4 regions of the Pseudoalteromonas sp. SR44-8 genome follow, and region 2 is predicted to be linked to each of the others. Evidence: predicted binding sites of a transcription regulator. Region 2 holds the regulator's gene; each other region holds the start of a gene.
What was found. The regulator sigma-54, encoded in region 2, starts transcription at its own class of promoters, with help from an activator protein. The targets are predictions, from matches to a motif close to GTTGGCACGNNNNTNGNNT.
Positions count from the first base shown of each region.

Region 1: the regulator sigma-54 is predicted to act here: its motif matches at 1,252-1,270, upstream of H5183_RS16840 (LruC domain-containing protein).
Region 3: the regulator sigma-54 is predicted to act here: its motif matches at 2,614-2,632, upstream of H5183_RS07310 (DUF3192 domain-containing protein).
Region 4: the regulator sigma-54 is predicted to act here: its motif matches at 4,775-4,793, upstream of H5183_RS20665 (flagellar basal body rod protein FlgF).

Region 1 covers NZ_JACJDS010000037.1:7,008-14,912, forward strand. The annotation lists gene rpoZ (DNA-directed RNA polymerase subunit omega) at 1-223, opposite strand, end outside; gene gmk (guanylate kinase) at 341-961, opposite strand; gene H5183_RS16840 (LruC domain-containing protein) at 1,304-3,499, shown strand; gene H5183_RS16845 (hypothetical protein) at 3,499-3,963, shown strand; gene H5183_RS16850 (endonuclease/exonuclease/phosphatase family protein) at 4,053-5,015, shown strand; gene H5183_RS16855 (glycosyltransferase family 2 protein) at 5,097-6,023, opposite strand; gene H5183_RS16860 (glycosyltransferase) at 6,234-7,385, shown strand; gene H5183_RS16865 (lipopolysaccharide biosynthesis protein) at 7,395-7,905, shown strand, end outside.
Region 2 covers NZ_JACJDS010000044.1:24,602-32,506, reverse strand. The annotation lists gene mlaE (lipid asymmetry maintenance ABC transporter permease subunit MlaE) at 1-130, opposite strand, end outside; gene mlaF (phospholipid ABC transporter ATP-binding protein MlaF) at 130-945, opposite strand; gene H5183_RS18405 (calcium/sodium antiporter) at 1,201-2,172, shown strand; gene H5183_RS18400 (KpsF/GutQ family sugar-phosphate isomerase) at 2,198-3,169, shown strand; gene kdsC (3-deoxy-manno-octulosonate-8-phosphatase KdsC) at 3,169-3,720, shown strand; gene lptC (LPS export ABC transporter periplasmic protein LptC) at 3,717-4,271, shown strand; gene lptA (lipopolysaccharide transport periplasmic protein LptA) at 4,261-4,794, shown strand; gene lptB (LPS export ABC transporter ATP-binding protein) at 4,791-5,516, shown strand; gene H5183_RS18375 (RNA polymerase factor sigma-54) at 5,583-7,079, shown strand; gene hpf (ribosome hibernation promoting factor) at 7,108-7,395, shown strand; gene ptsN (PTS IIA-like nitrogen regulatory protein PtsN) at 7,400-7,852, shown strand.
Region 3 covers NZ_JACJDS010000011.1:76,793-84,697, reverse strand. The annotation lists gene H5183_RS07325 (SO_0444 family Cu/Zn efflux transporter) at 1-1,073, opposite strand, end outside; gene zntR (Zn(2+)-responsive transcriptional regulator) at 1,057-1,470, opposite strand; gene H5183_RS07315 (D-2-hydroxyacid dehydrogenase) at 1,571-2,515, shown strand; gene H5183_RS07310 (DUF3192 domain-containing protein) at 2,679-3,059, shown strand; gene H5183_RS07305 (diguanylate cyclase) at 3,126-4,040, opposite strand; gene H5183_RS07300 (PAS domain-containing hybrid sensor histidine kinase/response regulator) at 4,009-7,794, opposite strand; gene H5183_RS07295 (PhoH family protein) at 7,861-7,905, opposite strand, start outside.
Region 4 covers NZ_JACJDS010000060.1:433-8,337, reverse strand. The annotation lists gene H5183_RS20695 (chemotaxis protein) at 1-657, shown strand, start outside; gene H5183_RS20690 (protein-glutamate O-methyltransferase CheR) at 678-1,508, shown strand; gene flgB (flagellar basal body rod protein FlgB) at 1,709-2,119, shown strand; gene flgC (flagellar basal body rod protein FlgC) at 2,122-2,553, shown strand; gene H5183_RS20675 (flagellar hook assembly protein FlgD) at 2,567-3,247, shown strand; gene flgE (flagellar hook protein FlgE) at 3,303-4,670, shown strand; gene H5183_RS20665 (flagellar basal body rod protein FlgF) at 4,830-5,594, shown strand; gene flgG (flagellar basal-body rod protein FlgG) at 5,616-6,404, shown strand; gene flgH (flagellar basal body L-ring protein FlgH) at 6,423-7,106, shown strand; gene H5183_RS20650 (flagellar basal body P-ring protein FlgI) at 7,118-7,905, shown strand, end outside.

The DNA of each region.
Region 1 (7,905 bases), on a different contig from region 2:
GATGTTGTTGCTCTTCACGATCAATAAGATCCATTGATGAGCTATCTACTAAACCAAGTTCAATTTCACGTAAAGCAACAACCGTTGGTTTATCGTTTTCAGGATCAACCAGTGGCTTTTTACCACCGACCGCGATTTGACGGGCACGACGGGCCGCAACTAAAATTAAATCAAAACGATTACCAATTGCATCTACTGCATCTTCAACAGTTACGCGAGCCATCTTAGCACTCCAAATAAATTTTTAAGCAAAGACGTAGTTTACTGCACCGAGTCAGATTCGCCAATAGCTTGTGGTTAATTTAAACAAATAAAATACTTACTGAACCCAAATTAGGATTTAACGCAGTAAGTCTACGAGTAAATCTTGATGGCGAATAGCTTGGCTTTGTAGCGATAAGCGTTTTGCCAATACGATCGTCTCAATTTCCTTCAGCGCAGTTGCAAAATCATCGTTAACCACGACATAGTCATATTCATTGTAATGAGACGTTTCAGATTGTGCTTTTGCCATGCGACCAGCAATGATTTCTTGTGAATCTTGGCCGCGATTATTTAAGCGCGCTTCAAGCTCAACTTTTGACGGTGGTAGGATAAAAATGGTTTCAACATCAGCGACCAGATCACGAACTTGACGTGCACCTTGCCAATCAATATCTAAAAATACATCAATACCTGCTGCAAGCTGCTCTTCAATTGCTTGCTTTGATGTACCGTAGTAATTATCGAACACTTGCGCCCATTCAAAAAAATCATTCTTTTCAATTAATGATTTGAATTCATCAACATTTACAAAGTGGTAATGCACGCCATTTGCTTCGCCCGGACGAGGCGAGCGAGTAGTATGCGATACAGATACTTTCATATCATTATACTTAGTTAACAATGCATTGATTAAGCTGGATTTACCCGCACCAGATGGTGCCGATAAAATAAATAAGTTTCCGCGAGAGTGTGCCATGGGTTTTTACCTAAAATAAACCGACTAGAGCTGCTAATAAGCTCCGCCTTAATTTTGGTATTGTACTTTATTTAGTGAAGTTTACTCAACTGCCGAAAGTATCCTAGTGAGGTGATTAAATTTTAACGTATTAATAACCGTATTTTTGTTACGGCAATGATGACTGTTTAAAAAACTCCCGCATTTTAACGATTATTTGTACTTAGTTGCATAATGCAAAAATGGTCGTTGCAAGTTGCATCTTTCATCTTCAACTTTATTTTATTTTGTTTTATTTCAATGTTTTATTTTTTGGAATGATGCCTGCATTGGTACAGTTACTTAATGATTGAGGGCTTACTAATGAGATTAACCCATTTAGCCATAGCGTGTTTAGTTTCACTTCCTTGTGCTGTATTTAGCCTGCCATTCGATAATTGCCCTAGTCAGGCATTTTTGATGCAGGATGCAAAGGCACAGCTTTACGGTATAGATTTAGTATCGGCTAAACCTACGATTTTATCATCGGCTTTGACGTTTGCTAGCGAGGCAAATAATGAAAGTGTGAATGCCGTCGGTTTTAATTACAAAGACCAATACTTATACGGTTTTAGCCGACAATCGCCTAAAAGCGTGGTGCAAATTGGTAGCAACTACGAAATGAAGCGGTTAAATGTTACTGGCCTACCCGATACTAATTTTTATGTAGGTGATATTCAAGTGACTGGTGAGCAAGCAAATCAAAGTGCGATGTATTATGTATATACTCCCAATTTTGGTTTATATGAAATCAATCTAGAGGGTGATCTAGATGCCCCCATAACTGCTCGGCTACTACCTGCAACCGACACATGGAACTTAGGTATATTTGATTTTGCATTTCATCCGCAAAGTAACCTGTTATACGCAGTTGAATCAAATGGTGATTTGCATGAAATTAACGTTGCAGAAAATACTACCAAGTTTATTACTCAAGTTGATATTGGTGATGATACGGGCGCATTTGGTGCTGCCTATTTTGATATCAATGGTCAGTTTTATTTTAGTAATAATAAAAGCGGAAAAATTCACAAAGTTGATTTAAGTATTAGTCCTGTTGTTGGTTATACGCCTGTTGCGAATGTGTTTACATCGGGCCCTAAGTCAAGTCAGAACGATGGGGCTCGTTGTGCTATTGCCGAAGTTGAGGTAACAGATAGTTCGATTGATTTTGGTGATGCTCCTCTACCTTATAACACCAGTTTAGAGCAAAGCGGAGCCAGGCATTTATTCGATCCTAACAGCACTGGCAGTAACCTGATTTATTTAGGCGATACAGTCGATGGTGAAAATATCAATACTGATGCCGACTTAATCAACAACCCAGTTGATGCATCAGATGATGGGGTGAGCTTTGTGACGGCAATATCGGCGGGTCAAGATAGCCAAATTATTGTAAACGCCTCTGCGAGTAGCTTTTTATATGCATGGTTTGATTGGGATCAAAATGGCGGCTTTAGTGAAAGTGAGCGCATAATAACTAAATATCAACTTAATCAAGGCGATAACAGTATTTTAATTAATGTACCTAGTAATGTTAAAGCTGGGCAGACATGGGCTCGTTTTAGGGTAACTGATGGCTCGGAGGCTTCGCTTATTACTGCCACTGGCGGTGTTTTAGGTGGTGAGGTGGAAGATTATGAAATAACAACATTTGCTAGTGCTGTATACCCAGGAGAAAACGATTGGGTGACACTTGCTTATGAAGATAAATGGCCGTTTGCAGGTGATTATGATTTTAATGATGTGGTCGTAAATTACCGTACTACTCAGCTCATTGAGGGCACTAATGTTGTTGGTTATAAAATTGATGGCCAGTTAATTGGTGTAGGAGCAACCTATCATAATGGCTTTGCGGTAAGCCTTAAAGAGACGGTAAATAATACAACTTACTCAATTTTAAGTAGAGAAGTCGATGCCGATAACATTCGGTTTGTGATTAATGGCGAACTACAAACAGGCTCATTTTTGGAAGCAAACACAGAGCAGGCTATTTTAATTTTTATGCAAGACACTTGGCTGCATGTGAATAAGCAATCAGGGTGCGAGTATTTTAGAACGGAAAGTAATTGCGACGTCAACAGCAAAGTAACTTTTAGTATGACTATCCCATTAAAAGTCCCTAAAGCGAAAATATTATCCCCCGGAACATTATTAGACCCTTTTATTTTTGCTACAGAGGGCTTTTATCATGGCGATTTTTTAGTTGGTAAAAATGCGCGCAGCTGGGAAGTACACATGAAAAATCAAGCGCCCACAGAAGTATTTGACGCGACTTTGTTTGATCTCAGTGGTGCAGATGATGTGAGCCAGCAAGAAAGTGGTTTGTTTTTCTTAACTGAAAACGGCCTACCATGGGCGATTGAAGTAGGAGTGCAATGGTTACATCCACTTGAAGGTGTAGATATAACCGATGCCTACGATAGCTTTGCTAATTTTGCTCAGTCGTCAGGAAAGCAAAATCCACAATGGTTCAATCACTACAACAGCAATAATGTGGCAGTTAGAGGAGAACAGTAATGAAAAAATTAACCGTTATTTTATGCTTATCATCATTTTTAGTTGCGTGTGGTGGTGGTGAAAGCGAAAGTACTGCGGCAGTACCTGCAGCTGTTGAATCACTACCATCGAGTGTCGTTCCTATCACCATCGACTCAGCCGGAATGGCCAGTTTAGTGATAGATGATCGTTTTGATTTATCAACGAAATTTAAACTAAAGATTGATGTAGATCTCTCTATAGGTGACGTAAGAGCTTACTTAAATATTTGCCAAAAAAAGGCCAATAGCCTACGTGCTGATTATGGAAACTGCTTAGTTAGAGCTCCTTTATCGCAAGGATCTATAAAAACTACGCTTGCAATGAGTAGACAAGATATCGAGCTGATTGCAGAAATTTGGTTTTACGATACCAGCACTCAACCCCTTTCATTCGCATGGCAGTTTGATACACAAGTAGAACATCAGATGTTTGAAATAAGGTAGTAAAAGTCAAAGGTAAGCAGTAACGGTAAAGTGATCAAGCTAAAGAATACACCTAGGTATATTCTTTATACTAGTTAGGGTAGTGATTTATGTTGAAGTTTCTTAATGATAACAATGGCGATCTTTTGCAAAAAAAGAGGCTAGTAAAATTTTTTGTCGCAGCAGCTGCGTTTATGCTAATTGCGATTGCCTATAATCCTTCGCAATATTATTACGCTGATCTTTTAGTATCATTGCGTATGCCATTACTAGTTATTGCCTTATGCTTTGCCATGTTGCTTTTAATTATAAAAGCAACATATTTAGGTGGGTCGCTATCAATTATATGCTTGATAAGTTTGAGTTCATTATTACCATTGCATTCGTTACCAAGTGAGCAAACCAAAAATGCGATTTCGATAAAACAAATAAACTTAAATTATAGTAACCCGTTTATTGAATCGCACTTAGTTCGCTTACAAAAACAATCTTGGGATGTATTAATTCTGCAAGAGTTTAGTGATTTAAATCGGCATTTGCTCTCTCGTTTTTTAACCAAGGCTAGTTTATTTGGTTATCGTGAAGTAGAGGGGATCCCTTACGGCATCGTTGTTATTTCGCGTTTACCTATAATTTATAGACAACAAGTAAAACTTCAAGGGGATAGGTTAGGTTACATTAAACTGCGCTTGTTATTTAATAATGAAGTTATCACTACGTATATTGCCCACCCACCATCACCAAGAACCAAGCAGCACTGGGAAAATAGAAATATTTTACTCGCGGCGCTGCATGCAGCAACAATACAAGAGCAAACACCATGGCTAATTGCAGGTGATTTAAATATTGTCCCTTGGTCACGTTATTTTAGTTGGCAAAGTACACAAAGTTGTTATGGAGCAAGTCCTTATAGTAGTTTTATGCCCTTAAATATTAAGCCGACACTGCTAACCGGGTTACCCATAGATCACTGTGTTTTTGACGAGCAATTTACGTTAAACAGCTTAATAGTGAGTAATTTTGCAGGAAGTGATCATAAGATGCTTAGTTATAGTTTGAGCCTTCATGATTAACCAAAGTTCAGCTTAGTTAGTTAATAAAAATAGCATGCAGGATTAACTACATGCTATTTGATTAAATAAACCAATGCGGATTTATTTTACTGTAATGGCAAAGGTCATTTTTAAGTCATGTAGTAAATGACGTAGGTTTCGCTTATGTGGAAAAAGTGTGAATGCAGCAGTTGCAATCGATAGGGCTTTAAATTTAGAACCTATTTCTCGATAGTACTCACCATAGCATTCTAAAATGCGTGCTTGTGCTTTTATTTTTGCCATAAGGCCAGCATCATGTTTACAACGCGAGACAATTTCTTTCATTGCATTGAGTCTATTTTTACGATTTGCAGTAATAGAACCCGCTCTCATCAAGTAATCCATTGCGATACGCGGTGAAAACGCAACATCACCGATCCTTGCAAGTTTTAACCAGCAATCCCAGTCGCTAGCGCTATTTAATTGGTTATCAAATCGGCCAATATAATTAATCGCTGAACGCTTAACTACAACCGAAGATGTGCCAATTACATTAGCAAAAATCAGTAAATCCATTGGGCATTTTAAATTTTGATAACCCATATTATTTTTATCAACAAATTTTGAAAATTCAGGCCAAAAAGAAAAACAATCGACAATGGGTTCATATTCTTCGTTAATATGCATATAGTTTGTGAAACTTAAAACGCACTCTGAGTGCTCTTTCATATAGCTTAATTGTTCGTATAACTTATCATCACTCCAGTAATCATCAGCGTCTAAAAAAGCAATGTAATCACCTTTTGCTGAGGCAATAGCGCGATTTCTTACATTGACAACGCCAGTGTTTTCTTGCTCTATAACAATTAACTGGGGAATTGTTATTTGGGCGGTTTTTAACCACTCAACACTACCATCTGTTGAACCATCATCAACCACAATAATTTCTAAATTCACGTTTTTTTGTTTAACAACACTACTAATGGCTTTGGCTAAATATTGCTTACAATTGTAGTTAGGGATAATAACGCTTATTTCTATACTCATGATCCGCATCCTAGTTCTATAAATTAACTAACTAAGTACTACGCAAGTTCAGCGCCAATTATTTTAATAGGTTTGCGAGGGGGTTTTTGTCTAATGCTTTGCATTTTGCAACAGATGTTCGCAAATTGACTTTTTAATCATGTTTTTGGTGTGTTTTAACTGGGCATGCTTCTTGCGAAATAACCATAAGTTATATTTGGAGTGTTGAGCATGAAACATATTGGCATTGTGGTACCGAGTTTCCATATCCCCTCAGAAACCTTTGTGGTAACTGAGATAAACGCATTAGTAAGAGCTGGGCACAAGGTCAGTGTTATCACCTTTGCAAATTTAAATAGTTGTACCAATCTTGATAGCAGTGTAAACGTCATTACTATTGAAAAATCGTTGTTATATGCGGCTAAGTTTGCCATGAAAAAACCGCTGGCAGCATTGAAAGCGGCATTAACAGCAACAAGGTTTACCTCAATCTCGGTCACTTCACTGCTTGGCTACGGATTAAATATTGCTGACATAATCAAACAACATGGTATTTCCCACATACACTGCCACTTTATGCATGCGCCTCTGGCGTACTCAATTATAGCCAGCAAAATTGCAGGCATTAGTATCTCCTCGATTGGCCACGGGCATGACGTATACGTTAATGATACTGATCTTAGGCTGAAACTCTCATTGTGTAATTTCTCCGTGGCCGTGTGCAAAGATATGGCTGAAAAGTTAGGTAAATACAAAGCGGGTAAAGTTGAGTTGCTGCATTGTGGAGTTGATCTAAGTTTATTTAACGCAACGCCTAACCGACTTAATGAGTCTGTGAAACTATTATTTATTGGCCGTTTAGTTGAAAAAAAGGGACTACAATTTTTACTACCCGCAATAAAAAAATTAAATAAAAAATACTCAATATTTTTAGATGTTGTTGGTGAAGGCCCTTTGATGAACGACCTAAAGTTTTTATGTGAAAAGTTAGGCATTGAAAAAGAAGTTAGATTTTTAGGCAAGCAAACGCCACTGTGGCTATCAAAAAACACCAGTAATTACTCTGCGTTAGTTGCGCCATTTTGCATTTCAAGTAACGGAGATAGAGATACTGGTCCGGTGGTTTTAAAAGAGGCTATGGCTAGTGGTATTCCAGTGCTCACAACTCAATTAATGGGAGCCAAAGAAATTGTTAATGACTCGGTGGGTTTTAAGTGTGAGCCGTCGAGTATTTCAGGGTTGGAGAAAATTTTAACGGAGTTTTGTGAATTAAATCCCTATGAGAGATACGCCAAAGGAATTAACGCCAAACGCTTAGTTGCAAATAAGTTTAACGCCAGCTCACAAGCTAAAAAATTGTCATCTTGGGTGCAAAACTCTTAAGGAATAAAGATGAATGGATTAAAGCAAATCGCCTATTTTGGACTATCAACCTTGTTACTTAAGGGGCTTGGCTTTGCTTTGTTGCCTATATCTACTCGTCTTTTAAGCCAAGCTCAATTTGGTGAGCTAAACTTTTTAGTTTCTATTTCCGCTGTTATGTCTTTGTTGTTGTGTTTAGGGTTACCCGAATTATTGTTCAAGCAACAAATGAAAAATGCGGTTTATAAACAAGCCTTGTTTAGAGACGCGTTTATTTTATGTAGTGTTTTGAGTGCGTTGTTTGTTGTTATTATGGTGTTATTTACCTGCTCATTTAGTGTGTTATTACCCATCTCCATTAATAAACTTGATCTGCAGTTATTAGCGGTTAATTTAGCATTTTCTGCTGTGCTATCCATTGTGTTTTGCTTTTTAAGATATTACGAAATGGCTAAGCAGTTCTGCTTTTTAGCTATTTTACAAGGAGTAGGGCAAACGCTACTCACCATTATATTACTTTACTTAGGCTATGGAGTAACGG
Region 2 (7,905 bases):
TTAAAAGCGGCGTGCCTTTTCTAAAATTAGGCAAACTCCACAACGCACCTATCAACATCTGAGTAGAGCGACCAAGTGCAGCAAACCGTCCTAACGTTTTATGACCTAGCATTTGCAAAAAATCAAACATCAGCGGCGCCCTCCCAGTAATTCTTCTTGATAAGGTTGAGCAGGAAAATGAAACGGCACTGGGCCATCAGATAATCCTTTTAAGAACTGCTGAACTAGGGCCGATTCATGATTACGCATTTCATCCGGTGTACCGCTACCAATAACGCCTTGATCGGCAATAATGATAACGTGATCGGCAATACTCATTACTTCTGTTACATCGTGAGTTACGATTAATGATGATAACCCAAGCACTTGATTAAGCGACTTAATCAACTTAACCAACACTCCCATGGAGATAGGGTCTTGGCCTGCAAATGGCTCATCATACATAATTAATTCAGGATCAAGCGCGATTGAACGCGCTAATGCAGCACGACGTGCCATACCACCTGACAGCTCAGAAGGCATTAGATCTTGTGCGCCACGCAAGCCAACAGCTTGTAATTTCATTAGCACCACAAGGCGAATTAAATCTTCACTTAGACGAGTGTGCTCACGCAGCGGAAAAGCGATATTGTCAAACACTGACATATCGGTAAATAATGCGCCGCTTTGAAACAACATACTCATTTTGGTTCGCGCCGCATAAAGCTCTTTGCGCGACATGGTAGGAATGTTATTACCTTCGAATAAAATAGTGCCGCTATCTGGTTTTAATTGGCCACCAATTAAACGCAACATGGTGGTTTTACCAATTCCGCTTGGCCCCATAATTGCCGTAATTTTTCCTTTAGGGACACTAAAGCTCATATTTTTATATATACAGCGATTGCCCCTAGAAAAGCTTACATCCTTGATTTCTACTATTGGTTGCGACAAGTCGCTCTCCATTACTATTTTCACTAGTTCACCTATTTTAAGCGTTTTTACACCAAGATGGAAAAAACAAATCGTAAAATTTTGTAATATTCTATGTAATAGCGCTGCAAAGCTTACAGCCGTTGGCTTAACCGTCGCTTAAATAATTTTTCTCAGTCCAAATCAGTCCATAATCTAACAAGCTTCGCAGATTCTTTTATTTATACTTTCAGGTTGGCTTTTGTTACTATTTGCAGCCATCTCATTTTGAATAATTGGCGTAACGTAATGGTGACTTCTTTTGTCATTTTAATTCTCGGATTTGCAGCTCTCGTTTGGAGTGCAGATCGCTTTGTATATGGTGCTGCGGCACTGGCAAAAAATTTCGGTGTTCCTACTCTTATTGTTGGTTTAACAGTTGTTGCTATGGGCTCGTCAGCCCCTGAAATGATGGTCTCAGCATCAGCTGCGCTTGCAGGTAAAACTGACACTGCCGTGGGTAATGCCGTTGGCTCAAATATCACTAATATTTTACTTGTTTTAGGTATTACCGCGCTATTGCGCCCACTATCAGTATCATCAATGACATTAAAACGCGAAATGCCGCTTGTGCTGCTAGTGTCAATCGCCGCCTGGTATATATTTTCGGATAACTACTTTTCATTTGCTGAGGGCGTTGCATTAATCATAGGCTTTGTGGTCTTTATTGCGGGCTTAGTTATTATTTCTATTCGCGCTAAAAACCAAGCTGATGACCCATTTGTAAGTGAAGCCTGTGAAGACGTACCAGATAACGTGCCCACCAAATCGGCTTTATTTTGGTTAATTATTGGTATGATATTACTGCCTGTCAGCTCACATTTTTTAGTTGGCTCAGCAGTTGATATAGCCAAATACTTTGGCCTAAGTGATTTAGTAATAGGGTTAACCATTATTGCTATTGGCACCAGTCTGCCTGAGCTGGCAGCCTGTATTGCTGGGGTATTAAAAAACGAAGATGATTTAGCACTGGGTAATATTGTTGGTTCAAATATCTTTAACATTTTAGCTGTGTTACCACTGGCTGGGATTATCAACCCTTCGATTATTGATCCTTCAGCTGCAAACCGTGATGCCTTAATAATGATTGGTGCCACCATAGCCCTTATTGCTATGTCATTGAGTTTTAGAGGCACAAGACGCATTAATAGAGTTGAAGGTGGCCTGTTATTGGTCGCGTTTTTAATTTATCAAGGTTATATTTTCAGCCAAGTTGCTTAATGCTAGCCACAAAATGGATAACACAATGACGCAGTTAAATTTTATTGAACAAGGTAAGCGGGTGCTAGAAATAGAGCGCCAAGCGCTGCTTGATATAACCCAATACCTAGACGAAAACTTTAATCAAGCTTGCCAATTGATGTATCAATGTCACGGTAGGATCATAGTAGTCGGTATGGGGAAATCAGGGCATATTGGTAATAAAATTGCTGCAACACTGGCAAGCACTGGCACGCCTGCGTTTTTTGTCCATCCGGGTGAAGCAAGTCATGGTGATTTAGGGATGATCACTCGTGATGACGTGGTTATGCTTATTTCTAACTCAGGCGAAACCAGCGAAGTACTGAATATTATTCCGGTTATTAAACGTATTGGCGCAAAAATGATCGCCATGACAGGTAACCCTGAATCATCAATGGCAAATTGGGCTGATGCTCATGTATGCATCAAAGTAAGTCAAGAGGCCTGCCCATTAGGACTCGCCCCGACTGCGAGCACGACTGCAACGCTTGCGATGGGTGATGCAATAGCCGTTGCTCTGTTAGAAACCCGAGGCTTTACTGCCGATGACTTTGCGCTATCGCATCCTGGGGGAAGCTTAGGCAAACGTTTACTATTGTGTTTAAAAGATATTATGCACAGTGGCCCAGCAACGCCTATGATCAATGATAAGCAATGTATCAAAGATGCATTAATCGAAATGTCGGCCAAGGGCTTAGGTATGACGGCCATTGTTGATGACACAGGGCAACTTGCAGGGCTTTTTACTGACGGTGATTTACGCCGAATTTTAGAGCAACGAATAGATATTCATAGCACTTTGATAAGCACTGTCATGACCCGCTCTTGCACTACAGCAACCGCGGATATGCTTGCCGCCGAGGCACTCAATATTATGGAGAATAAGCGTATCAATGGCTTAATTGTAGTTGATGATAAACACCACCCTATTGGTGCTCTTAATATGCAAGATTTGCTCAAAGCAGGAGTTTTATAATGCAGTTTGCTGACTTATATCAGCCACTTTCAGATGATGCGAGCGAGCGAGCACAAAAAATCAAACTCCTGATCTGTGATATCGATGGGGTGTTTTCAGATGGCCGCATTTATCTTGGCAATCAAGGTGAAGAACTCAAAGCGTTTAATACTAAAGATGGTTTTGGTATCAAAGCACTGATCAATAGCGGTTTTGAAGTTGCCGTGATCACCGGTCGTCATTCACAGATAGTTCAGCAACGGATGACTAGCCTGACAGTACCGCATATTTACCAAGGTCAAGAAAACAAGTTGCAAGCTTATCAACAGCTCAAAGATAAATTGCAGTTAAGCGATGAACAAATCGCTTACATAGGCGATGACGGACCTGACTTGCCGGTAATGGAATTAGTTGGTTTTGCGGTGGCAGTAAATGATGCTCACCCTTTGATCAAGCGAGTTTCACATTATACAACCATGCTCCCTGGTGGTTTTGGAGCTGTGCGTGAACTCACTGATTTATTAATGCTCGAAAATGGTAAATCATTAACCAGCGAAGGCACAAGCTCATGAATAGTGCGCGTTTAATATTATGCGTATTATTTGTCGGCTGTATGGTATGGCTGTGGTATCCGTATTTTTATCAAAGCACTGCCATAAAACAAAACCAAGAAGATATAATAGCAAAACCTGATTATACTGCGGTGGCATTAAAACAAACCGCGTTTGATGAACAAGGTAAAATTAGCCACAAAGTAACAGCTGCAAAAATGGAACTTTACCAACAGTTAGGGTTTACTTACTTTGAACAACCTATTTTTACACTCTATAATCAACAGCAAACGTGGCAAATTAATGCCGATGAAGCCACCCTATATGAAAATCATCAATTAATTTTAGAAGGTAATGTGGTTGCTAAAAACCTGACCAATAATGCCATGATTGAACATATAAACGCAGATAATATTCAGGTTGATATTGAACTACAAACCATGAGTTCAGAACAACCAGTTGAATTAATCGGACCAAATTTAAAGATCACTGGGCGCGGCCTCCATGCCGACTTAAAAGCCGAAGTGGTAGAACTAATTAACCATACGCGAACCATATATTATGACCAATAAATTTGCTCACTTGCTTGTGATACCAAGCTTATTCATTGCCTTTGCAAGCTTTGCTGAAAATACGGCACCACCTGCGGATCAAGTCTCTATCAGTGCTGAAAAGCAGCTTGCCCAACTGAAAGATAATATCGGTATTTTTGAAAAAAATGTCGAAATCATTCATGGTAACCGCCGTATCAAAGCGGATCGACTTGAAGTCCATAAGCGCGAAGATTTAGGCAATAACAAACAATTGCTTGTTGCAACTGGTAACCCTGCTTACTTTGAAGAAAAACAAACTGATGGCACAATAATGAGCGCCAGTGCTGATGAAGTCCGTTACGATGTCGCCAAGCGCTATTTAACGTTAATTGGTAATGCACAAGTCACTCAAGCAGGTCAAAAAATTAATGCCAAAAGCATTACCTATGATATGGACCAACAGCTGATCAGTGCTGAAAAAGGCGCAAGCTCAAACGATCGCGTACACACTATTTTGGTACCTGTTGACAGTAAAAAAGACAAACCTAAAGGGCAGCCATGAGTATATTAAAAGCTGAATTTTTAGCAAAAAGCTATAAAGGTCGCCAAGTTGTAAAAAGCGTGGGTTTAGAAGTTAGCGCAGGCAGCATTGTTGGCTTACTGGGTCCTAATGGCGCAGGTAAAACCACCACTTTTTATATGATTGTGGGTTTAGTACCTAGCGACAAAGGTAAAATAAGTATTGATGATAATGACATCACTTTACTGCCAATGCACAGTCGCGCACGGTTAGGGATTGGCTACTTACCACAAGAATCATCCATCTTTCGTAAGTTAACTGTTTATCAAAACCTGATGGCTATTTTAGAAACTCGTAAAGAGCTGAATAAACAAGCCAGAGAAGAAGCACTAGACAGCTTACTTGATGAGTTTAGCATTCAACATATTCGCGACAGCCAAGGTATGGCATTATCTGGTGGTGAACGTCGTCGAGTTGAAATTGCACGCGCTTTAGCCGCAAATCCAAAATTTATCTTACTTGATGAGCCTTTTGCTGGCGTTGATCCTATTTCAGTGTTAGATATAAAGAAGATTATTGAACACCTTAAAAACCGTGGTATTGGCGTACTTATTACCGACCACAATGTACGAGAAACCCTTGATGTTTGTGAAAAAGCCTACATAGTTTCTCATGGGGAGTTAATTGCATCAGGTACCCCTGAGCATGTACTTGCCGACCAAACAGTCCGCGATGTTTACCTGGGCGAGCAATTTAGGCTATAAAGCCACGCTCGGCTAAGTATCTGCTAGACTTAACGATGATAACAATAAAAGGATTGTTAGAGATACATGAGGCAATCACTCCAGCTGCGCATGGGCCAGCAACTTACAATGACACCACAGCTGCAACAAGCAATTCGCTTATTGCAACTCAGTACATTGGATCTCCAGCAAGAAATTCAAGAAGCACTCGACAGCAATCCATTGTTAGAGCTAGAAGAGCATGAATATTCAGACGACACGGCTGGTAAAAACGAACAAAAACAAGATAACGATGACTTAACCGTTAGTGCATCAGCAGACAACAAGCCCAGCGAATATGAACAAGAAAGTAGCGAAGCATTAAGTAAAGAGACTTTAAGTGACGAAATGGCTATGGACGTCACCTGGGACGAATACATGAGTGCTGCGCCAAATACGTCATCCGGCCCAATGCCTGAAGATGAGTCAATTTATCAAGGTGCTTCAACTGAAACCCTGCACGAATATCTGATGTGGCAATTACAGCTCACACCTTTTAGTCCAACCGATGAAGCTATTGCCATTGCGATTGTTGAAGCTGTTGACGATTCAGGTATTTTAACCTTGAGCTGCGAAGACATCGCAGAGAGCTTAAATCAAGGTAATAACGAAGAAGAAATCGAACTAGACGAAGTGCAAGCAGTGTTAAAACGCATTCAGTTATTTGACCCTGTTGGTATTGCTGCGCGCAGCCTACAAGAATGTTTATGTATTCAATTAAATCAATTTGATCCTGCAACTCCTTGGATTAGCGAGACTAAAATGATTTTAACTGATCATATCGATTTATTAGCTAGTCGTGACTATCGCACTTTGATGAAAAAGACTAAGCTTAAAGAAGATGAGCTGAAAGAAGTAATGACACTGATCCACAGCCTTAACCCAAAGCCTGCGGATACTATAGTACGCGAAGAGTCAGAGTATGTTATACCTGATGTCTCGGTGAAAAAAATTAAAGGTCGCTGGGTGGTTGAACTTAATCCAGACAGCATGCCAAAAATTAGAGTGAACAGCCAATATGCGGCAATGTCACGCTCAGTAAAATCAAGCACTGACAGCCAATTTATACGCTCGCATTTGCAAGAAGCTAAATGGTTTATTAAAAGCCTAGAAAGTCGTAACGAGACGTTACTCAAAGTAACTAACTGCATTGTAAAACAACAGCAGGGATTCTTTGAGCATGGCCCTGAAGCAATGCGACCTATGGTACTAAACGACGTTGCTGAAATGGTTGAGATGCACGAATCAACAATCTCTCGCGTAACGACACAAAAGTACATGCATACCCCCCGTGGTATTTTTGAGTTAAAGTATTTTTTCTCAAGTCATGTAAGCACTGAGAACGGCGGCGAATGCTCTTCGACAGCTATTCGAGCATTGATCAGAAAATTGATCAGTGCAGAAAACTCAGCGAAACCATTGAGTGATAGTAAGATTGCAGATATATTGGCAGAGCAAGGTATCAAAGTAGCTAGACGGACTATTGCAAAATACCGCGAGTCGCTGGCTATTCCACCGTCAAATCAACGTAAAAGTTTGATTTAAGGCGTAAAATCACAAGAGGAAAATGCTTATGCAACTAAATTTAACTGGTCGTCACGTAGAAATTACTGATTCATTAAGAGACTATGTAAACAATAAGTTTGCCAAGCTTGAAAGGCATTTTGATCATATCAACAATGTCCATGTTATTCTTGATGTAGAAAAACTAAGCCAAAAAGCAGAGGCCACATTACATGTCAGTGGCGCTGAATTATTTGCCTCGACTGAGCACCAAGACATGTATGCAGCTATTGACGGACTAATCGATAAACTTGATCGTCAAGTAATTAAACACAAAGAGAAGCACGCTCGACACTAACACTATGAAATTAAGCTCACTTATTTGTCAGGACTGCAGTAAAGCTGCGGTCCTTTTTAATAGCAAAAAACGGATCATTGAATTTATAAGCCAATTGGCTCATGAACAACTCCCTCAGCTATCACAACAAGAAATCCTCAACGCACTACTATCGAGAGAAAAACTAGGTAGTACCGGTATTGGTCGTGGTATTGCTATCCCTCATGGCCGTATGAGTGGTGTTGAAAACCCGCTAGCAATAATTTTAGTGAGTGAATCACCGGTTGATTTTGATGCGATTGATAATCGCCCAGTTGATATATTTGTAGCCCTCATCGTACCAGATGGTGACAGCCAACTTCATTTGAAGACGTTAGCCACAATTGCTGATAAACTCAATAACAAAGATTTTTGTAAACAACTACGTAGCGCAAAAACAGACCAAGATTTGTATCATGTAATTGCAGCTCAATCGTAGTCATACCAATTGTATTGTATTGAATTAGAGAGTAATTATTGCAACAGGAAAAT
Region 3 (7,905 bases), on a different contig from region 2:
ATTACACCAACTAAATAAGCAACCACTGCACGCTTACCAAGCTCATTGGCAACCACGCCAAGCGTCGCGACATTAGTGGCAGGACCTGCCAACATAAAGACTAAAACAGCGCCAGGTGCTACGCCACTTAATAACAAACCAGCTGCAATCGGCGTTGATGCGGTCGCACAAATATACATGGGAATACTAATCACGATCACCACCAGCATAGCCAAAATACCACTGCCCCATTGGGTTAAAAATGATTCTGGTACATAAGTTTGCACTAAGGCTGCAAAGAACAAACCAATCATTAACCACTTCATAGTGTCTGATAGCAATTTGTTACAGCTAAAACTCACTGCCTGTTTCATCTTTTGCCATTGGCTGGCTGGTGCTGCACTTGATGTATCGCAACAACTTGCCTTCTCTTCAACCGCTGCTGGTTTCGTTGAACAGCAACTAACCTTCTCTTCGACCACTGCTGATTTCGTTGAGCAACAACTTATCTTCTCTTCAACCGCTGCTGGTTTCGTTAAACAACAACTAACCTTCTCTTCGACCGCTGCTGGTTTCGTTGAACAGCAACTAACCTTCTCTTCGACCACTGCTGATTTCGTTGAGCAACAACTTATTGTCGTTGCTCGCTTTTGCTCATTATTAACTTCACTGGTGTGATCTGTAGTTTGCGTTTTTTCAGCATCACGCCCCACTAAGACACCAGCGACAATAGCACTGCAAATCGCCGCTATTGGACGAATTATAGCCATAAAAGGACCTAGTAACACATACGATACCGACACCGAATCAACCCCTGTTTCTGGCGTCGATACTAAAAACGCAGTGGTAGCACTTTTTGAAGCGCCTGCACGTCTTAAACCAATTGCAGCAGGTATTACACCGCACGAACATAATGGCATTGGTGCGCCAATTAAAGCAGCTTTAACAGTCGTCCAAAAACCTTCTTTTCCCAAGTGTTTATTTAAGAAATCAGCCGGTAAGTACACATTTAATAACCCAGCTATTAATAAACCGAGCATTAACCAAGGTGCAGATAATAAAAATAACTGCCAAAAATTATTGATTAAGTCCATCAATGTCCTCCAAAGTGGTTAATATCGAACAGTTATCTGCGGGCTCTTTGCCTCCGCAGCACTTATCAGCTAACACGGATAATGATTGATGAAAACGTGTTAATTCAGCAATACGCTCTGCGACTAAGTCACGCTTTTGTATTGTTAAGTTTTTAACTTCATGGCAAGAATGCTGATGTTTTTTAAATTTAATTTGTAATAGTTCTTTGATCTCAGCCAAGCTAAAGCCAACATTTTTAGCGCGCAAAATAAACATCATTTGCTTAAGATCGGTTTGGCTATAATCTCGATAACCTGCTTGCGTTCGCGCTGAAGGCGTTAACAAAGCATGCTTTTCATAGTACCTTAGGGTATCTGTAGAGACACCTAATTGACTGGCAAATTCGCCTATTTTCATCACCGTCTCCAATTAACATATTATCAACTGATGCTGAGTATAAACCTTAGAGTACACACCAAGGTCAAGCATTTATAAATTTTTATTATAAGGAAAGCTCATGAATATTACTCTTCTCGATACTGCTACGCTTGCAGGCACATCCCTTGAACCTTTTCAAAAACTTGGCAACTTCACTAGTTATTCACTAACCAGTCCAGCACAAGTATTAGCGCATAGTGCAGGCGCTGATGTCTTGATCACCAATAAAGTGGTACTTAATCGCGAAACACTGGCAAAACTCCCTGAATTAAAGCTCATATGTGTAGCCGCAACTGGCACTAACAATGTTGATTTAGTCGCCGCTAAAGAGTTTGGCATTGCCGTTACCAATGTGGCCGGGTATTCAACACCTTCGGTTGTACAACATACCTTTGCACTGATCACAAATTTACTGGGTAATACTCACCGCTACATTGCTGATTGCCAACAAGGGTTATGGCAACAAAGCGAGATGTTCTGCCGCCTTGATTACCGTTTTAATGATATAGGAGGTAAAACTCTGGCAATTATCGGTTATGGTTCGCTTGGTAAAGCTGTTGCGGATGTTGCACGTGCTTTTGGTGCCAATGTAATTATCAGTGAGCGTAAAAACCAAGTAACTAGAGAGGGCCGAACAGAATTTTACCAAGCAATAAAAACAGCTGATATTATTAGTGTACACTGCCCTTTAACCGATGAAAGTCGTGATCTGATTGGTGCTGCTGAACTTGCTATGATGAAACCCAATGCCATTTTAATTAACACCGCGCGCGGTGGTATCGTTAATGAAGCTGATTTAGCCAACGCACTGAGCAATAACCAAATTGCAGGAGCGGGATTTGACGTATTAAGTAAAGAACCAGCTGCGAAGGATAATCCATTGGCCGCTTATCGTGGTGATAATTTAATACTGACTCCACATATTGCATGGGCCAGTGAAGAGTCAATCATTCGCTTAGTAAAGCAAGTCAGCTTAAATATTAGCGCATTTAGCCAAGGTGAAAGTTTAAATAGACTGGTCTAATCAACTAACTTTTAGTTAGTCACGCTATAAAAGGTGGTTAAATATAATTCACCACCTTACAAAAAAATCTAATTCATTGATTTTAAATAACATAAAATATTGGCTAGTTCTTTGCTAGCTAATAGATAAATTAAAATCAATATTTAGTATCCAGGATAAAATAATGAAAAAAGTACTTTTAATTGCCGCGCTTACAGCCCCTCTTCTTACTGGTTGTGTAATTGCAGTATCCGATGGTGAAGCACAAACACACTGGGCTGGTAATAGTTCAAGCTGGGAAGAACATCATCAATTTAATCGTGAAAGCATCTCAGGGCTCACTTTAGATACCAGCTATCAAAATGTATTAAATAAATTAAAAACTCCCGACTTTACAGAACTATTAAAAAAAGACGGTGATGTATACCAAGTACTATTTTATGCCACCCATAGTATTCACTCTGACGGAAAAATGACAAAAGATGAATGTACTCCACTGGTCTTTAAAAACGAGAAACTGATTGGTGTGGGTGATAGTATTTATAATTCACTTAGCGCCATTTAGACACAAAACTAAAGCAGTAAAGAGTGGAGCATATTCACTCTTTATTTGCTGTAATAACTGACTTTACTAACTTGCGTCAATAACTCGAGCAATAATTTTATCGCGGCCACTATCTTTAGCTTGATATAAACCTAAATCGGCTTCTTCAAGTAATATATGCTCAGAATAAACTTGACCAAACTCAGTTGTAGCAACCCCAATACTTATCGTAATATGAGCGGCATTGAGTGATGCTTTATGCGGGATAGCTAGCGTATTAACAGCATCTCTGAGTTTATTAGCAAATTTTAATGCCTCGTGTTGGTTGGTATCGGGTAACACTGCGGCAAATTCTTCTCCACCGTAGCGCGCAACAAAGTCAGTGCCACGCTCACACGCTGCAACTAATGCATGTGCAACACGTTTAAGGCAGTCATCCCCGGCACGGTGACCGTAACAATCGTTATAACGCTTAAAATGGTCTATATCTATTAATAGCACCGATAACGGTGTACCAGCTCGACGGCTGCGACGCCATTCTCGCGATAAGCTTTCATCTAAATAACGCCGATTGGGTATTTCTGTCAGCCCATCAATGGAGGCGAGCATTTCTAACAAATCATTTTTTTGCTTAATCAATAATTGATTTCGCACTCGTGCACGTACTATTGCGGGACTAAATGGCTTAGCAATATAGTCCATTGCGCCTAATTCAAACCCTTTTGCTTCATCATCATGGCTTGTATTAGCTGAAATAAAGATAACTGGAATAGCGTGCGTAGTTGAATTTTCTTTTAACTGAATTAATACCTCATAGCCATTAATGCCAGGCATTACAATATCGAGTATAATTAAGTCAACCGCAGTTGATTTAACAAATGTCAGGGCTTTTTCACCACTTTCAACTAAAAATATTTCGTGATCATTCGCTAATGTTTTTTCCAACACCAATCGATTTAATGGGTCATCATCAACGATCAGTATTTTGGCTTTCTTCAACATTTACTGAGCCTTGTATTTGAATATATCTATTTACTTGTGCTAGTTCGAACTCTAACTGACTCAGGGATATTTGCCCTACGTCTGGTGTCTTGCGTAGTCTACTTTCTAATTGCTGAGCGGTAGCACTTAGGCGATTAAAGCCAAGATTTCCTGACACACCTTTAATACTATGCACTAACCGTTCCAAAGCTTTTGCTTGCATCGGTACTTTTAATTGCTGCAGATGACTTACACACAACTTAGCAAGTTTATCCAACATAATCTGCAATAAATCATTATTACCCGAGAATTGTTCTAATGCAAAAGAATGATTATAAAAAACAGCGCCGGTAATTTGTAGTTCATTGATCGCCGCTAATAACGTTGCTGCAACCACTGGTTTTGTTAAATGTTTATTCATACCTACGGCAAGTGAGCGTTGCTCGTCAGCTGCTTCACAATGCGCAGTTAGCGCAAAAATAGGTAATTGCTGTTGTTCATAACTTTGTCGCAATAAAGCGGTTGCTTGTAACCCATCGACTTCTGGCATTTGAATATCCATTAAGATCAGATCAGGCATGACTTGTGCAACCAAATCTATCCCTGCCATCGCCGAAGTTGCTGTCATTACATTAATATGTGCTTGACTTAAAATATTACTAATAATATCTAAATTAAGCTGATTATCATCAATAACTAACACTAGTAAGCCCGCAACGTTGAGTTTACTCTCTGCCGTTGTCAGATTTACATCAGGGCGTTTAGATATCGGCTCAACTTGCTGTATTCGTTGTACTAATGCAGAACTTTTCACGCTGCACATTTGCATACCTTTAAGAGTAGGCAGCGGAGTATTTGGAGCATTTTTAACAACATAAAGCTGCGTGTTATTACTCATCAATGCTGTTTTTATATTGTCTCGCGTTATTACTCTCGGTAGATCAACGTCATTAATGATGATCCGCTGATAATCTGCTAATACAGCGTGGTCTGTTAATTCAGCTAACTCAGAAAATTCTAGCTGTTTTAATGGCGCTAATGCGGTAGGTAAATTAATTCCCCGCTCAGAATGAATCACTAAAGTATTGTGCCAGACGATAGGATCGATTTGAGCGGCAACATTAAAGGTTATAGTAAAGAAAAACTCACTGCCTTGGCCTTTATTGCTGACAACTTTAATTTCAGCTCCCATTAATGCCACTTCGTGTTTGACTATAGCAAGCCCTAAACCAACGCCTTGGTGGGTACGAGTGAGTGATTCGTCGCCTTGCGTAAATGCGTCAAATAATCGACTCTGATCAGCTTTATCAATACCGATCCCGGTGTCGATCACTTTAAAACACAGGGTTTGTTGTGTTGGCGTCAATTCAACGGCTGTTATTTTCAAAGTGATACTGCCATGTTCAGTAAATTTCACGGCATTGGTTAGTAAATTACCGAGCACTTGCTGTAAGCGAATGTAATCGCCGACTAACTGCGGAGCAATTAGCGGATCAATATCGATATTAAAAGCCAACTCTTTTTGCTGGCAGAGCCCTATTAATACACTCTCGCAGCTGTCAACAAGTGCAACTACAGCAAAATCAACTAAATCTAATTGCACTTGGTTATTTTCGATTCGCGCAAAATCAAGCATTCGATTAAGCATGGTTAATAAACTTTGCGCAGCATTTTTTGCTTGAACTGCATGCTGTTGCTGCTGCGCTGTTAAGCCTTGCTGAGTTACCATATCAATAAGGCCTGTCACAGCATGCAGTGGCGTGCGTATTTCATGGCTTAAGTTAGCAATAAATCGGCTTTTGGCCTCGGTTGCCCGCTCGGCATCTTGTTTGGCCTGAGTCAATGCACTGACATCTTGAATATGAATAACATAATAGTAAGGTGCTTGTTGCTCATCCCATACTAAAGAGACACTCAGCTGCCACCAGCAATTTAGCTCTTCTTGTCCTAAAGTAAGATGGTAAACTTTCTTTTTCTCACTCAGCAATAAAGCTAAAAGCGTTGCTATTTCTTGCCACTGTTGCCGTGGAAATAAATCCACTAATAATAAATCCTGCTCAGTTTTATCAATCTTAAAAATCTTTCGCGCAGTTCGATTAAGTTGTAATACTGTCTGTTCAAGTGAAAGTAAAATCACCCCATTAGCTGCATACTCTATGGCGCTGCGAAACTTAGACTCTGACGCTTTTAATGCCAAAAGAGCTTGTTGTTGGGCGGTTATATCCCGGCCAATTCCCATTGAACCTAGTAACTGATTTTGATCGTTATAAAATGGCGCGATGGTTAATTGAAAGGTTTGTAGCTGGGTTTCAAGTCGTTGCTCAGCCTTCATTTTGGTTGTTAAAACTTGTTGCTCTAATTCACTGATCTGGCCATTATCATCACTAATATCACATAACTGCTGACCAACTAACTGCCCTTGCTCAATACCTATGTATTGTTCATAAGCACGATTACATCCTAAGAATGAGCCATCAATGTTTTTAAAATAAATAAGATCTGGCACACTATTGAGCATAGTATTCAATAATGCTAAATGGCGTTCTTTAGCCTCATAACTGCGTGCGAGTTCACGGGTCTTTATTTTTACTTGGTCATCAAGTTCACTATTTGCCTGCTGCAATGAGTTTACCAACTGCTGATTTTTGTTAAGTACCCACTTGATTCGGCTAAACCACGGCTGCCAGTTTGCTGGTATATGATAATTTGAATAATCTTTATAGTGCTCCTCATTTTGTTCAAGATACGCCATTAAATATGTCATGGGTTTCACAAAAATACGCTGGCTTAACCATAACAAGGTACTGAACATCATCACTAAAAACATACTCAAAAAAGTAAGTTCAATTAATACATCAGTTACAATCGGTGAGGCTAATTCATCATGTGATGCAAAATAACCCGCATAAATTGGTAGCTGCTTTTGCGCTTGTAAAAGAGTGAGATTACCCTGATTATCTAATTCTGCTAATGACGCTTTAGCTGAAGGCCAATACTCCGCTAATGGCGTGTCTTCTTCAATATCGTAAAGTGAGCTGATAATGACGTGCTGCGCACTATTTAAAAATATATATTCGCCACTGCGCGGCGATATTTTTTTTAGCCATTGCGATACTGCCGATAAGTCATAAATCAAAATAATATACTCTTCACCGCCCTGCTCACGCGCACGCCCTATTGATAAGTAGTTTTTACCAGCCACCTCTACTATCGCACTTGATGTCAGTGAATTGTCAGCCAGTGCTGGGCGCAACTGGCCATCCAATACTTGAGTTAACATTAGGCTATCTTCGTCACGACGACGTTTTATATAAACAAAGCCTTGCTCATTAACATAAGCAACTGCCGATAAGGATTGAATTAACGATAATGCGGTATTAAAAGCAGGCCCCAAGGCGATCACTTGCTGCCATTGAGCTATCGCATTAGGAGTGGTCGAAAACTTACCTTGCCCGACAATTTCACCGCCTCCATCAGGGATTTTTCGGTAATAATAATTCTCTTGCTGATTAATATCTTCAAGCCATTGCGGCTCAAATTGATACGACAAAGGTTGCTCGTATAAAGAGAACAGTGTGTTGATCAAGCCATCAGCACCATTCATAGCATGCTCAACTTGCGCTGCTATATTGGCAAAATCCGCTTCACGTTTAGCAACGGCGCGATCTAATTTAATATTATATAAGTGTAAACATAATAGAAAAGCCACCAGCAGCGGCACAATAAGTGCCACAGCCAGTGAACGATAGTAATGTTTTAAAGGTAGAAAATTCAATCTACAATCCGATGCTTGGCGCTAAATTTGTCAACAAGGTTAGCGAGCCAAGTGGGACTGCGCAAGTTATAAATTTTCTTCCGCAAACGATGCTAAACGGCTTCTCACCAC
Region 4 (7,905 bases), on a different contig from region 2:
ATCATTGCTGAATATAACCGTTCCGTACAAGGGTTTTTGGTTGGTGGCGTTGAGCGAATTGTTAATATGAATTGGGAAAAAATAATGCCGCCACCGTCAGGAGCTGGCAGATATTCATATTTAACTGCAGTGACAGAAATTGAAAACGAGTTAGTCGAAATTCTTGATGTAGAAAAAATATTAAACGAAATTTGCCCGGTGAATACCGAAGTCAGTGCTGCAATAGCTAATGATGGTGAAATTCAAAAAGACTTAGGTGAGCGCATTGTGTTTATTGCCGATGACTCTGCCGTTGCTCGTAATCAAGTCAAACGTGCATTAGAGCCGTTAGGCGTGCAAACAGAGCTGGCTAAAAATGGTAAAGAAGCATTAATACGCCTTCGTGAGATTGCTGCACTTGATTGTAAGCATGATATTACCGAGCGAGTAGGATTGTTGATTTCTGATGTTGAAATGCCAGAAATGGATGGTTATACCCTAACCGCTGAAATAAAAGCAGATCCAAAGTTAGCCCCCTTACATGTTATTTTACATACATCGCTCAGTGGTGTATTCAATCAAGCGATGATTGAAAAAGTGGGTGCTGATGACTTTATAGCTAAGTTCAATCCGGATGAGTTAGCTACAGCAGTGAAAAAATGGGTTCATTGTGACTAATTTGAAAAGGCGGTGTTACTTTGGAAAATAAGCATTTACAGCAAAGCGAGTACGATCAGTTTCGCTCTTTTTTAGAGCAACAATGTGGCATTGTTCTGGGAGATAATAAGCTTTATTTAGTCAAAAGCAGGCTTGCTCCGCTAATGGTTCGTTTTAATGTTGAATCATTGTCACAATTGGTTAGTAAAACACTGAGTCCGCATGAGCGGCAGTTACGTGCCGCAGTCGTTGATGCTATGACGACCAATGAAACTTTATGGTTTCGGGATCAATACCCGTTTGAACTATTGCAAAGTAAGTTATTTCCGGAACATAAAGAGTTACGTCGTCCGTTGAAAATTTGGTCTGCGGCAAGTTCCTCTGGACAAGAGCCATATTCTATTGCTATGTCGGTTGCTGAGTTTCAAGCTAAACAGCCGGGTGTATTAAAAATGGGCGCGCAGATAATCGGCACTGATATTTCTAATACTATGTTAGATATGTGTAAGCATGCAGAATATGACTCCCTTGCTCTAGCTAGAGGGCTGTCGGTAGAGCGCAGGAAAAAGTTCTTTAAAGATAGTGGCAACGGCATGGCGCAAGTAAACGACTCAATAAAAAAATTAGTGAGTTTTAGACATCTTAACTTATTAGATTCATACGCGCTAATGGGCAAGTTTGATATTATTTTTTGCCGCAACGTGCTGATTTATTTCGCACCAGAGGTTAAAGCCAAAATTATTGCTCAGTTTGCTCAAGCACTAAATCCTAAAGGGTATTTATTTTTAGGCGCATCAGAGTCTATGTCAGGGTTAAGTGACGAATTTGACATGGTACGCTGTAATCCAGGTATTATTTATCAAAAGAAATAGCTTACCAGCGTATTTAACGCGCTAAAACACAAGTTACTCAAATCTCATCGGTGGTAAAACCGAATCTTGAATACTATAAAACGATGTGGCTCCACATCGTTTTTCTTTTTAAATCAAATGATTAAACGAACCATAAAACATCAACCTAATTGGCTCAACTTTTGCATTAATCATCTTAAGTCAATTTTTTGGAGATGGTTATGGCTATCAGTTTTGATAAAGCATTTGGGGTTCATCCTCATGCAATGTTGATCCGTTCGCAACGTGCTGAGTTATTAGCAACCAATATCGCTAATGCTGATACGCCGGGCTATAAAGCGAAAGACATCGACTTTGCCTCAGCATTGAAAGCGGCAAAAAGCCACCAACAAGGCGGCAATAACATGGTAACAACTAACCCAAACCACATTGCCGGTGGCAGTCGTTATGTTGGTAATAGTGAAATGTTTCGCTCGCCAAATCAAGCAGATACAGGTGATGGCAACTCGGTTGATATACAAGTGGAACGAAACTTGTATACAAAGAACTCATTAGAGTATCAGGCAAGCCTGCAATTTATGAGTAGTAAAATTAAAGGCCTTAAAAAAGCCCTCGGTAGTCAAGGAGCCTAAGCATGAGTTTATATAACGTTTTTGATATTTCAGGTAGTGGTATGAGTGCGCAAAATGTGCGTTTGAACACAACCGCGAGTAATATTTCAAATGCTAATAGCATTAGCTCAAGCCAAGACAAAACTTACCGGGCGCGCCACCCTGTTTTTGCAGCTGAACTGATGAAAGCATCAGAATCAAGCGGTAATGTTCAGGGGTCGTCTGTTGGCGTTAAAGTGTTAGGTATTGTAGAGAGTAATAAACCATTACAAATTGAATATAACCCTAATCATCCTAGTGCGGATGAAAACGGTTATATCTACAAACCTAACGTTAATGTCGTTGAAGAAATGGCTAATATGATTTCTGCCTCACGCTCTTATCAAACCAATGTGCAAGTTGCTGATGCAGCGAAGCAAATGTTAAGTAAAACACTGTTGCTTGGGCAGCGGTAATTGAGGAAAGATTATGAGTAACGATATCAGCAGCACATCGTCAACTTATTTAGATTCGATTAAGTGGCAAGATAAACAGGTTAGCAGTGATAAGAAAAGTGATGCGTTAACCCAAGAAGATTTCTTCTCATTGTTAACACAGCAACTGTCGTTTCAAGATCCCAGCAAACCAGCTGACAATGATCAAATGATCGCGCAGATGACAAGTTTCACCATGGCTGAAGGTATCTCAAACCTTAATAGTAATTTTCAGTCATTAGCCGCATCGATGACATCTAACTCAGCACTACAAGCATCGACTTTAGTGGGTAAACAAGCATTACTAGAGTCTAATACATTAGACCTAAACGATGTTGGTAGCGCTAAAGGAACCGTGGTTGCAGAAGAGCCTGTAGAAAACTTATTTCTACGAATTGAAGATTCATCTGGTCAGTTGGTGCGTAGTATTGATTTAGGTGCGCAATCAGCGGGCGCTGTCCGTTTCGAGTGGGACGGCATGAATGATAATAAAGAACGTTTACCACCAGGTGAATATAAAATTAAAGCTGAAGGGCAGTTAAATGGTGAGTACACGGCTTTACCTATAGCTACTTTTAAGAATATCGAGAGTGTTAATATTAATGGTGCAAACGGCATTATTATAAACACTAAAGAAGGTGCGGTTAGGCTAGCTGACGTTGCAGAAATCGCGTAAAAATTTTAATTATTAGTTAGCCACAGGCTAAACATTGACAGATTAGAGGTGAATTATGAGCTTCAATATTGCATTAACTGGCATTGCTGCCGCACAAAAAGACTTAGATGTAACAGCAAATAATATTGCTAACGTAAATACGGTAGGCTTTAAAGAGTCACGTGCTGAATTTGCTGATGTATACGCATCTTCGGTATTTAGTTCAGGCAAGACAAAAAATGGTGATGGTGTACAGACAACTATGGTGGCACAACAGTTTCACCAAGGTTCACTAAAGTTCACTCAAAACTCATTAGATTTAGCTATCACAGGTGAAGGTTACTTTGCCATGAGCCAAGATTTAGGGGCACAAGATTTTACTTATTCGCGTGCAGGCGCATTTAAACTTAATAAAGATAACTTTATTGTTGATGCTAAAGGCAATTACTTGCAGGGTTTTCCTGTTGATGAAGCTACAGGTGATACAACATCGGTAAGTTTAAGCACGTCATCAGCGTTACAGATCCCTGATTCATCAGGATCACCGCGAGCTACGACGAATGTTTACTCTTCGTTTAACTTAGACTCGCGTGCAACCTCGCCGTCAATAACTACTTTTGATCCTACAACGAGCGCATCATATAATAGCTCAACATCAACAACAGTATACGACTCGTTAGGTGAGCCGCATGTTTTACAGTTTTTCTTTGTTAAAACAAATTCTACAGTAACGGGTAATGACAATGAGTGGCAAACTTATGCGACCTTAGATGAAAAGCCATTTAGCCCTGCAGGTGTTGAAGAGACTGCTCCTCCTTACACACCATTATCAACCTTTCAGTTTGATTCTAGTGGTAAGCCATTAAACACAGATGGTGTCGCGAATACAGATAACACATTCAATCCATTAGCAATTCCAAGCGGTGCTGGTGCGGCAGTAGGGCTATCTGATTTATTAACAAATGGTGCCAGCTTCCCTGAAAATGTTACTGTTAATTGGCGCGATGAAGCGGCCACCGATAATAAAGTCCCGACTCAATATGCTAGTCGTTTTGAAGTTAAAGCACTTGAGCAAGATGGTGCTACTGTTGGACGTTTAGCCGGTATTGATATTGGTAGTGATGGTAAGATTGTCGCTTCATACAGTAATGGAGATACCTCATTCTTAGGGCAAGTAGCGATGGTGCGCTTTTCTAACTCACAAGGCTTACAACAAGCTGGTGATACAGGTTGGAAAAAAAGTTTGACGTCTGGTGAGCCAATCGCTGGCGAACCAGGTTCTGGTACTTTAGGTTCCATTAACTCTACAGCGCTTGAGCAATCAAACGTGAATTTAACGAATGAACTCGTAGATTTGATCAGTGCACAGCGTAACTTCCAAGCAAACTCACGTGCGCTTGAAGTGAATTCAACACTACAGCAAGCTATTTTGCAGATCCGCTAATCTCGTTCTAATATTTTTTATAATCCGACACCTAGGCTGCTATTTATTAGCAGCCTTTTTTATTTGCGATTGATTATTTTTTGTAACTTATCACGTCAGTTTATTGTGGCACTTATCTTGCATTTGTCATGTTATAGATTTTTAACGTGAGTCGATGTTATGGACAAGATGGTCTACATTGCAGCGTCTGGAGCTAAGCAAAGTTTGCGGGGCCTAGAGCTTAAAGCAAATAATTTAGCAAATGCCAATACCACAGGTTTTAAAGCTGACTTCGCACAAGCGCGTTCGATGCAAGCTTTTGGCGAAGGCCTGCCGACACGTGTATTTACCATGCAAGAGCGGCCTGGTTCCAATATGACTTCCGGCGGTATTGTTGAGACTGGACGTGATCTAGATATTGCTATGAGCGATAAAGGATGGCTTACGGTGCAAGATGCTTCAGGTAATGAGGCATATACAAAAGTCGGTACGTTGAATATCACTCCTGACGGCGCTTTGATCACCAGTCACGGGCGTCAAGTTATTGGCGAAGGTGGACCAATTATTTTGCCATTGCCAGTGGAGAAAATTGAATTTAGTGAAGATGGCTCTATCCAAGTTCGCCCGCAAGGAGCTCCAGCTAACTTTTTAGAAGTTGTTGATCGTTTGAAGGTGATCAAGGCAAATAATTCAGAGCTTGAAAAAGGTAATGATGGCTTATTTCGGCCAAAGCCTGAATTACTGGATAATGATATATGTGGATTTTGTGACATCTCTAATGATGTGAAAGTGATGAGTGGCACTTTGGAAATGTCAAATGTGAATCCGGTACACGAGATGGTAGATATGATAAACCATCAACGCCAATTTGAATTACAAGTTAAGTTAATGAAAACGGCTGAAGAAATTGACGAACGTCAAACTCAATTGCTGCGTATTGTTTAACTTTATTGAGAGGATATTAATATGAATCCTGCATTGTGGATAAGTAAAACGGGGCTTGATGCCCAACAAACTGACATTTCGGTTATCTCAAATAATTTAGCCAATGCCAGTACCGTTGGTTATAAGAAAAGCCGTGCTGTGTTTGAAGATTTACTTTATCAAAATATTAATCAGCCGGGTGGACGTTCATCACAAGATACTGAAATGCCCTCAGGTTTAATGCTTGGTGCTGGTACCAAAGTGGTTGCTAATCAGAAAAACTTTTCTCAAGGCAATATGTTAACCACCGAAAATTCATTGGATTGGATGATATCAGGGCCCGGTTTTTTTGAAGTTTTACAGCCTGATGGCAATATCGCTTACTCTCGAAATGGTCAATTTACCACGGATGAAGACGGCCGTATTGTTACTGCCGGCGCTGGTTTTCCCGTACAGCCAGAAATGAATGTACCTGATGACGCACAGTCCATTACTGTATCGCAAGATGGAGAGGTATCAGTACGTATCTCAGGGCAGCCAGAGAATGTGGTAATAGGTCAGTTAACGATCAGTGATTTTATCAATCCATCAGGTCTAGAGCCTGTAGGTCAAAACTTATATACCGAAACGGCAGTCAGTGGCGCACCTGTGCAAGGTAACCCTGGCCTAGAAGGATTAGGCACTGTTGTGCAAGGTGCACTTGAAACCTCTAACGTAAATGTAACTGAAGAATTAGTTAACCTGATTGAAACTCAACGGATCTATGAAATGAATTCAAAAGTGATTTCAGCGGTTGATGAAATGATGAGTTATATCAGTCAGCAACTTTAATTAATTCGGAGCAAAGTTATGCGTAATTTATCTATAGTCTTAACGGGTGCATTTATATTGAGTGGTTGTATGACAACTCAAAACCACAGCGTGGTTCAAGATGATCCATACTATGCTCCCATGTATCCAGAGCCTGCCGCAGAGCAAATCGTGCCGACAGGCTCATTGTTTGATAGTAATTTATCAAATGATTTATATTCAGATAAAAAAGCCTTACGTACTGGAGATATTATTACAGTTAAGCTGCAAGAATCGACGCAATCATCAAAAGCAGCTAAAACTGAAACGGATAAACAAAGTGATGCCAGCTTAGACCCTGTCATTGGGTTAGGCGGACTACCGGTTAATATTGGTGGTGATAGTATTCAGTTTGGTGTGGGCAGCGGTGCAAAATTCAAAGGTGATACTAAGTCAAACCAATCTAATAGTTTATTTGGTGATATTTCCGTGAATGTTATGCGTGTATTACCTAATGGTAATTTAGTGATCCGTGGTGAAAAATGGCTGACTTTAAACACCGGCGAAGAATTTATTCGTCTGGAAGGACTTGTGCGCCCACAAGATGTTACTGCAGATAATACTGTGACCTCTAATAGAATCGCGAATGCTCGGATTCAATATTCTGGTAAAGGGCAAATGCAAGAGACTCAAACGGCAGGGTGGTTAACTCGATTCTTCACCAGCTCTCTGTTCCCTTTTTAAAGGATGTTGATATGAATAGCTTGAAAGCGTTGCTGTGTATATGTTTATTAAGTTGGCACTTTAGTGCAAGCGCTGAACGTATTAAAGATGTCTCAATGGTTGAAGGCGTTCGCTCAAACCAGCTGGTTGGTTATGGTCTCGTGGTTGGTTTACCTGGCACCGGTGAGCAAAGTCGTTTTACTGAACAAAGCTTTAAAGCCATGCTAAATAGTTTTGGTATTACCATGGCATCGAATTTAAAACCCAAAATCAAAAATGTAGCTGCGGTTGCTGTGCATGCTGAGTTACCTGCATTTAGGAAGCCAGGGCAGACAATCGATATTACTGTATCGTCAATAGGTAGTGCGGGTAGCTTACGTGGCGGAACATTACTACAAACCTTTCTAAAAGGGGTTGATGGGAATACTTATGCTATCGCACAAGGTAGCTTAATTGTTGGTGGATTAGGTGTTGAAGGAGCCGATGGTAGTAAGATCGTAATGAACACGCCTACGGTAGGGCGTATTCCTAATGGCGCAACGGTTGAACGGGCAATTAAAAGTCCTTTTATGCAAGGTGATTACATAACCTTTAATTTAAATCGTCCAGATTTCACTACCGCTAAACGTTTAGAGCAAACTATTAATGAACTTATCGGCCCAGACAGTGCACATGCACTTGATGCCGCTTCAATACGTGTTATTGCACCGCGTGATGCGTCGCAGCGTGTTGCTTATTTATCTACGCTTGAAAATTTAGAGTTTAAACCAGCGGATACTTCGGCAAAAATTATCGTTAATTCACGTACTGGTACCATAGT